Regions from separate parts of the Burkholderia sp. Tr-20390 genome, predicted to be linked through region 2. Evidence: riboswitches for the same ligand, from Rfam matches in the RefSeq annotation. Region 2 holds a riboswitch; the other holds the start of a gene.
The links. A riboswitch is a leader RNA that binds a small molecule or an ion and turns the genes downstream of it on or off. The one in region 2 is predicted to bind thiamine pyrophosphate.
Positions count from the first base shown of each region.

Region 1: it holds a riboswitch for thiamine pyrophosphate, as region 2 does, so the genes downstream of both, thiC (phosphomethylpyrimidine synthase ThiC) here and G3N98_RS36445 (FAD-dependent oxidoreductase) in region 2, are expected to answer to the same signal.

Region 1 is NZ_JAAGPC010000221.1:6,511-10,716, forward strand. It holds gene thiC (phosphomethylpyrimidine synthase ThiC) at 1-1,659, opposite strand, end outside; TPP riboswitch at 1,784-1,900, opposite strand; gene G3N98_RS34820 (pentapeptide MXKDX repeat protein) at 2,173-2,448, shown strand; gene G3N98_RS34825 (cytochrome b/b6 domain-containing protein) at 2,542-3,174, shown strand; gene G3N98_RS34830 (molybdopterin-dependent oxidoreductase) at 3,204-3,992, shown strand; gene G3N98_RS34835 (XRE family transcriptional regulator) at 4,063-4,206, opposite strand, start outside.
Region 2 is NZ_JAAGPC010000259.1:4,706-8,911, reverse strand. It holds partial or broken gene G3N98_RS36460 (thiamine phosphate synthase) at 1-305, opposite strand, end outside; gene G3N98_RS36455 (thiazole synthase) at 302-1,117, opposite strand; gene thiS (sulfur carrier protein ThiS) at 1,167-1,364, opposite strand; gene G3N98_RS36445 (FAD-dependent oxidoreductase) at 1,397-2,533, opposite strand; TPP riboswitch at 2,759-2,882, opposite strand; gene G3N98_RS36440 (ABC transporter ATP-binding protein/permease) at 3,152-4,206, shown strand, end outside.

The sequences.
Region 1 (4,206 bases), on a different contig from region 2:
GCGCGCCTTCGACAGCGCGTTGTCGCGCACCTGCGCGCCCGGGTGGCCCTTTGCGAGGTCGGCGGCGTGCGCGGCGAGCTTGTACGTGATGATGCCTTCCTTCACGTCGTCCTTGTTCGGCAGGCCCAGGTGCTCCTTCGGCGTCACGTAGCAGAGCATCGCGGTGCCGAACCAGCCGATCATCGCGGCGCCGATGCCGGACGTGATGTGGTCGTAGCCCGGTGCGATGTCGGTGGTCAGCGGCCCGAGCGTGTAGAACGGCGCTTCCTTGCACCAGTCGAGCTGGAGATCCATGTTCTCCTTGATCAGTTGCATCGGCACGTGGCCGGGGCCTTCGATCATCACCTGCACGTCGTGCTTCCACGCGATCTGCGTGAGTTCGCCGAGCGTCTTCAGTTCGCCGAGCTGCGCTTCGTCGTTCGCGTCGTAGATCGAGCCGGGGCGCAGGCCGTCGCCGAGCGAGAAGCTCACGTCGTACGCCTTCATGATCTCGCAGATCTCTTCGAAGTGTTCGTACAGGAAGCTTTCCTTGTGGTGCGCGAGGCACCACTTCGCCATGATCGAGCCGCCGCGCGACACGATGCCGGTCATCCGGTTCGCGGTGAGCGGCACGTATTGCAGGCGCACGCCCGCATGGATCGTGAAGTAGTCGACGCCTTGCTCGGCCTGTTCGATCAGCGTGTCGCGGAAGATTTCCCAGGTGAGGTCCTCGGCCTTGCCGTTGACCTTTTCCAGCGCCTGGTAGATCGGCACCGTGCCGATCGGCACCGGGCTGTTGCGGATGATCCACTCGCGCGTTTCATGGATGTGCTTGCCGGTCGACAGGTCCATCACCGTGTCGCCGCCCCAGCGGATCGCCCACGTCATCTTGTCGACTTCCTCGCCGATCGACGACGTGACGGCCGAGTTGCCGATGTTCGCGTTGATCTTCACGAGGAAGTTGCGGCCGATGATCATCGGCTCGGATTCCGGGTGGTTGATGTTCGCGGGGATGATCGCGCGGCCGCACGCCACTTCCGAGCGCACGAATTCCGGCGTGATCTCGGCCGGCGCATTCGCGCCGAAGGCCGCTGCGCCGAACGCCTGGCCCGGGTGCTGGCGGCCCATCATCGCGGCGAGCTTCGCGCCGTTCGGGCCGCTGGCCTTCAGGCTCTCGAGGTACTCGGCGCGGCGCTGGTTCTCGCGGATCGCGATGTATTCCATTTCCGGCGTGATGATGCCCTGGCGCGCGTAGTGCATCTGCGTGACGTTCTTGCCGGCCTGGGCGCGGCGCGGGTTGCGGTGCAGGCCCGGGAAGCGCAGGTCGGCGGTGGCCGGGTCGGCCGCGCGCTCGAGGCCGTACTGGCTCGACAGGCCGCTGAGCACTTCGGTGTCGCCGCGTGCCTCGATCCAGCCCTGACGCAGCGCGGCCAGGCCCGCGCGAATGTCGATCTTCGCGTCCGGATCGGTGTAGGGGCCCGACGTGTCGTACACGTAGATCGGCGGATTCTTTTCGCCGCCGAAGCCGGTCGGCGTGTCGGCCTGCGTGATTTCACGCATCGGCACGCGGATGTCGGGCTGGGAGCCGGTGACATAGACCTTGCGGGAATTCGGCAGCGGGGCGACGGCCGCGGCATCGACATGAGCGTCGGCGGACAGAAACTTCGGATTGGCGTTCATGCAATCTCCTGTGTGAGCGCCGGACAGGCGCTTCGGCGCTTGCCCGGAGCCCTTGACGTATGTGGGGCTCGAGCTAAGCAGGAGACGAGGCTTGGTGAGGCGGCGGATTTCGTCAGAAGGATGGCGGCGAAATCCGTACGCTTCCCTGCGCTGGCATTATCCAGATCAGGTTCAAAGGGTATTTCTCACCCGCAATGCCGGTTGTTTGACCGGGCGCATTGCAGGACCCCCGCGTTAGCAGGGCACACGATACACTGGCTTGGCGGCGGTTTCAACCGGGAGAGGATCGGCTGCCCCGGTGCGGCCGCAGCATGGCGGGCGGCACGGTGGCCCGTCGAAATGGCAGCGCGCGTCGCTGCCGCATGGCCTCCCGGCTTGGCCGGCCGCGGCAAAGCGGTGCAGCATGACGCGCTTTCGCGCAACCTCAAAAAAAATTTTCGCAGCGGCTGTCATTTCCCGCGACGTCGTCCGTCTATTCGGCTCCTTAAACCCATGTTGTTTTGGAGAGATGTCATGAAAAAAGTACTGATTGCCGCTTGCGTCGCCGCTTTCGCCACGATCGCCACGGGCGCGTATGCGCAGAACGATGCGATGTCGCAGCCGGGCTCGTCGATGTCGAAGGACGCGATGGGCCACGACGCGATGGCCAAGGATGCAATGGGCCATGACGCGATGAAGAAGGACGGCATGAAGAAGCATGCGATGAAGAAAGACGCGATGAAGAAGGACGCGATGTCGCACGACGAGATGGGCAAGCCGTCGGGCGACAAGATGGCGCCGTCGAACTGACGAAAGGCGGACGCGGCGCGGCCGGCGCGTGCGTCGCACGGCGGCCGCCCGCATCGCGTCCCGTCCCGTTGACTCATTCCGGGAGTCTTCATCATGCAAACCGTTCCCGCCACCGGCCGCGCGGCCGCCACGCCGCCCGCGCGCCCGATCCATCCGCTGTGGGTGCGCGCGAGCCACTGGCTCAACGCGCTCGCGGCGATCCTGATGGTGCTGTCCGGCTGGCGCATCTACGACGCGTCGCCGATCTATCCGCCGTTCACGTTCCCGCACGGGATCACGATCGGCGGCTGGCTCGGCGGCGCGCTGCAATGGCATTTCGCGGCGATGTGGCTGCTCGTCTTCAACGGGCTGTTCTACCTGACGATGTCGATCGCGACGGGGCGCCTCGCGCGCAAGATGCTGCCCGTCACGCCGGCGTCGATCTGGCGCGACATCCGTGCCGCGCTGGGCGGGCGGTTGTCGCACGCCGACCTGAGCGTCTACAACGCGGTGCAGCGCGCCGCCTACCTGACCGCGATCGTCGATCTCGTCGTGCTGGTGCTGTCGGGGCTCACGATCTGGAAATCCGTGCAATTCCCGCTGCTGCGCGAATTGTTCGGCGGCTACGACAACGCGCGAGTCGTGCACTTCTGGGCGATGTCGCTGCTCGTCGCATTCATTGCCGTGCACGTCGCGATGGCGCTGCTGGTGCCGCGCTCGCTGCTCGCGATGCTGCGCGGGCGCTGACCCGTCAACCTCGGATGAAGGAAATCATCATGTCGGAATCCGAAACCAAGCGCGACGGTTCGCGCTGGACGCTCGACCGGAAGTCGCTCGAACTCGACGTGCGCCGCGAGCTCGAGATGCCGTCGAGGCGGCTGTTCAACCGGCGCGTGCTGACGCTCGGCGGGCTGACGATGCTGACCGGCTGCACGCTGAAGGACGACGCGTCGGTCAATACGTTCCTCGAGACGGTGTCGCGCATGAACGACCGCGTGCAGGCCTGGCTGTTCAGTGGCGAGCGGCTCGCGCCGACCTACACCGAAGCCGACATCACGCGACCGTTCCCGTTCAACGCGTACTACGGGATCGACGACGTGCCGCACGTCGACGCGTCGACGTATCGGCTCGTGCTGTCCGGCCGCGTGACGGGCAAGCGCGTGTGGACGCTCGACGAACTGTATGCGCTGCCGCACGCGGAACAGATCACGCGGCATATCTGCGTGGAAGGGTGGAGTGCGATCGGCCGCTGGGGCGGTACGCCGTTCGGCGCGTTTCTCGCTCGCGCCGGCGCCGACACGCGGGCGAAGTATGTCGGCTTCAAGTGCGCGGACGATTACTACGAGAGTATCGACATGCCGACCGCGCTGCATCCGCAGACGCTGCTCGCGTTCGACTACGACGGCCAGCGGCTGCCGCCGGAGTTCGGTTTCCCGATGAAGCTGCGGATGCCGACCAAGCTCGGCTACAAGAACCCGAAGCACATCATGGAAATCTTCGTGACCGATACGTTTCCGGGCGGCTACTGGGTCGACCAGGGGTACAACTGGTTCGGCGGATCGTGAGCGGGGCGTGGCGCGCGGTGGCGGCGCATGCCCGCGATGCGCCGGGCAGCGCGGCATCGCACGTCACGCGTCACGCGGATTCGCGTACCTGGAGGTCGACGCGCAGGCCGACGGCCGCCGCCATGTTCACGAGCGCGTCGAGCCCGAACAGGTTGATCTTGCCGCGCATCAGGTCGGAGACGCGCGGCTGCGTGACGCCCAGTCGTTCCGCAGC
Region 2 (4,206 bases):
TGCGCGGCGTCGAGCGCGTAACGCGCGCCCGCCGTGTGAAACACCGCGCCCTGCTCGTCGAATTCGATCGCGACGGCGCCCGGCGCCGCGGGCCGCGACGCGGCCGACACGCGCGCCTGCGCGGTGCGGTCGCCAGCCGAGACGATCAGCACGTCGCCATCGGCCGGCACATCGGGCACCGCGACACAAAGCCGCCACGGCGCAGTGCCGCGCGGCCAGTCGCCGAGCCGCGCGCGAATCCGCTCGGCCGCTTCGGCCAGTTCGTCGGCCGGTGGCCAGAATGCATCGGCGAAACGCGCGCTCATGCGCCGCCTCCGTCCTGGTGCCAGAACGGCATCCCGACGACCGGGGTGCTCGCATGCGCGGTCTCGCGCGCATCCATCGGCCCGGCGAGATAGGCGGCACGGCCGGCCTCGACGCCCTGCGCAAACGCGCGCGCCATGATCTCGGGATGCGTGGCCTGCGACACGGCCGTGTTCAGCAACACGCCGTCGAAGCCCCACTCCATCACCTGGCATGCATGCGACGGCACGCCGAGCCCCGCGTCGACGATCAGCGGCACGTCCGGCAGGCGCTCGCGCAGCACGCGCAGGCCGTACGGGTTCACGACGCCCTTGCCCGTGCCGATCGGCGCGCCCCACGGCATCAGGGCCTCGCAGCCGACGTCGAGCAGGCGCCGGCCGATCACCAGATCCTCGGTGCAGTACGGCAGCACCTTGAAACCGTCCTTGACCAGTTGCGCGGCCGCTTCGATCAGGCCGACCGGGTCGGGCTGCAGCGTGTAGTCGTCGCCGATCAGTTCGAGCTTGATCCAGTCGGTGCCGAAGACCTCGCGCGCCATGTGCGCGGTGGTCACGGCTTCGGCGACGGTCTGGCAGCCGGCCGTGTTCGGCAGCAGCGGCACCGCGTGGCGCTTGAGCAGGTCGAAGAAGCCGGCTTCGGCCGTGCCGCCGGTCATCTGGCGGCGCAGCGCGACCGTCACCATCCCGGGACGCGACGCGGCGATCGAATCGGACAGCGACTGCAGCGACGGATAGCGCGACGTGCCGAGCAACACGCGGCTTGCGAAGGTTTCGCCGTACAGCGTCAACGCGTCGGCGGAGGTGAGGGACGTCATGTCGTTTTCCTGAAAGAGCGGGGACGAAGCGTGAACAACGCGGCGGCGCTCAGCCGCCCGCGACCGGGTGCACGACGTCGAGCTTGTCGCCCGCCGCGAGTGCGCGCGCCGCGTGCTGCGTGCGCGCGACGAAGTTGCCGTTCAGCGCGACCGCGTACGGCGGACGCGCGCCGTACGCGGCGAGCGCGTCGGCCACCGTTGCGCCGTCGGGCAACGTCAGGTTCTGTTGGTTGATCTGGATGTCCATGGGGCTTCGTCGAATTCGGTCGGCAGCGCGCGTCAGGCCGGCTGGCGCGCGTCGTTGCGGTGATGAAGGAGCGTCGGCCAGCGCTCGGCGTCGCGCCACGCGGCGAACGCATCGGCATCGCCGAACGCGCCGCCGAGCGCGGCTTCGGCAACAGCGACCGCCGCGTGCGCGACTTCCGGCGCGATCATGAAGCCGTGCCGGTACAGGCCGTTGACGGCGAGCGTCGACGCGCCGTCCCAGATCACCGCCGGGCGATGATCGGGCAGCGTCGGCCGGCACTGCGCATTGAGTTCGAGGATGCGCGCCTCGCCGAACGCCGGATGCACGGAGAACGCCGCGCTCAGCAGTTCGAGCGCGGAGCGCACGCTGACGGGCGACATGTCCTCGCCCTCCACCTCGGTCGCGCCGATCACATAGAGATCGTCCTGCTTCGGCGCGATGTACAGCGGGTAGCGCGGATGCAGCAGCCGCACGGGCCGGGTGAGCCCGATGCCGGGCGCACGCACGCGCGCGACTTCGCCACGGATGCCGCGCAACGCGGGCAGCGCGGGTTTCGCGCCGAGCCCGCGGCAATCGATCGTGAAATGCGCGGCGGGCAGGTTTGCATCGTCGATGGTGACGTGCCAGTGCAGGTCGACGCCGCGCTCGACGAGGCCGGCCGCGAGCGCGCGCAGCGCCTGGCGATTGTCGAGCTGGCCTTCGTTCGGCAACAGCAGGCCGCGCGCGAAGCGGCCCGCGAGCACGGGCTCGGCCGCGTCGACCTGCGCGCCGGCGAGCGTCACGAAACCGCGGTCGAACAGGTCGGCCGGCGCGTTCGCGCGCACGCGCCGCTCGAACAGCGGCGCCTCGGCGCGATCGGCGTGGTGCCAGACGACGAGCGTGCCGTGCTGCTGGAAGAAGACGGGTTCGGGCAGTTCCGCGAGCCACTGCGGCCAGCGCGCGAGCGACGCGGCGCCCAGCTCGGTGATCAGCAGCTCCGCGCTCGCCGCTTCCGCGAGCGGCGCGAGCATCGCGGCCGCGATCCACGCGGCCGACTGCTCGCCGTCCGGGCCGCCGCGCTCGTAAAGCGCGACGCGATGCCCGTCGCCCGCGAGCCGCCAGGCAATCAGGCGGCCGACGAGGCCGCCGCCGAGCACCGCGAAATCGGGTCGGGAATCCCGGGCGTTCATCGCGCGCCCTCCGCGCGAGCACGCACGACGAGCGTCGACGCGCACGCGCCGCCGCATGCGAGTGCACGCGGCATCGGGCCGGGAACCATGCAAAAGACTGAAGATTGTGCGGTCATCATTCCTTCCGTAACGCGCAAAGCGCGTACCCAAAAGGACGAAACCGGCAGCAAAGGCCGGCCGGGCGGGACAAGGGCGCTGACCATGTGGGATGGCAGCCAGCGCGACCCGGCGGGATCAGAAACTTCCCTCGCCGGTATTACCCGGATCGGGTGCGAAGGGTCTTTCTCAGCCTCATCGCGCTGCCCGGAACATCTGCCGGCCGCGCCACGAAGCACCCCTGTTTCGTCGTCGGCCATTAGACCATAAAAGCGGAAAGCGCCGCAAACTGTCCCCCTTGCGGCAAATTCGCCGACGTGCCGCGCCGCTCTGGCACAATGCCCGCAGGCCGGCCGCGCGAGCGGCCGGTTGCCGCGTCACCGCCGGCCTTAAGTGCCGTTTAAGACGCGCGGGCGACCATCCGGACGCCCGCCGTCAGTCGGCGCCGCGTCCCGGCATGCCGTATCGCGGCGCGCGCCCGGCTTCGCCCGGCCCGCGCGCCGGCTACTCATCAGGAAGCACATGACCCAATCGATCGATCCCGTCCGCTCCGCCTCCGACGCGCCGCAGGACGAGCGCCCGGTATCCGCATGGAGCCTCATCAAGCCCTACTGGGTATCGTCCGAATGGAAAATCGCGTGGGGCCTGCTGGTCACGATCATCGCGATCAACCTCTGCGTGGTCTGGATCAACGTCCGGCTGAACAAGTGGAACGCGGAGTTCTACAACGCGCTGCAGTCGAAGGACGTCCACGACTTCCCGAACCTGCTGATGCAGTTCTCCGCGCTCGCGTTCGCCTTCATCATCCTCGCCGTGTACGGCCGCTACCTGCGGCAGATGCTTGGCTTTCGCTGGCGCCAGTGGCTCACCGACCGCTTTCTCGGCCAGTGGCTCGGCGATCGCGCGTTCTACCGGATCGAGCGTGACCGCCTCGCCGACAACCCCGACCAGCGGATCACCGACGATCTCCAGTCGTTCGCGACGACCACGCTCGCGCTGTCGCTCGACCTGCTGTCGACGGTCGTCACGCTCGTGTCGTTCATCACGATCCTGTGGTCGCTCGCCGGCGCGCTGACGATTTCGCTCGGCGCGACGCCGATCGCGATCCCCGGCTACATGGTGTGGGCGGCCGCGCTGTACGCGGTGGTCGGCTCGCTGATCATCCAGAAGGTCGGCCATCCGCTCGTGTCGATCAACTACCAGCAGCAGCGCGTCGAGGCCGATTTCCGCTTCGGGCTGATCCGCGTGCGCGAGAACGCCGAGCAGATCGCGTTCTACGACGGCGAGAAGACCGAGACCGGCAACGCGCAAAACCTCTTCATGCGCATCCGCGACAACTGGTGGCGCGTGATGAAGTACACGAAGCGGCTCACGTTCGTGCTGAGCTTCTACGGGCAGATCGCGATCATCTTCCCGCTCGTCGTCGCCGCGCCGCGCTATTTCGCGGGTGCGTTCTCGTTCGGCGTGCTGATGCAGATTTCGTCCGCGTTCGGCACCGTCAGCGATTCGTTCTCGTGGTTCATCAACAGTTACTCGACCCTCGTCGAATGGCGCGCCACCGTCAACCGTCTGCGCGA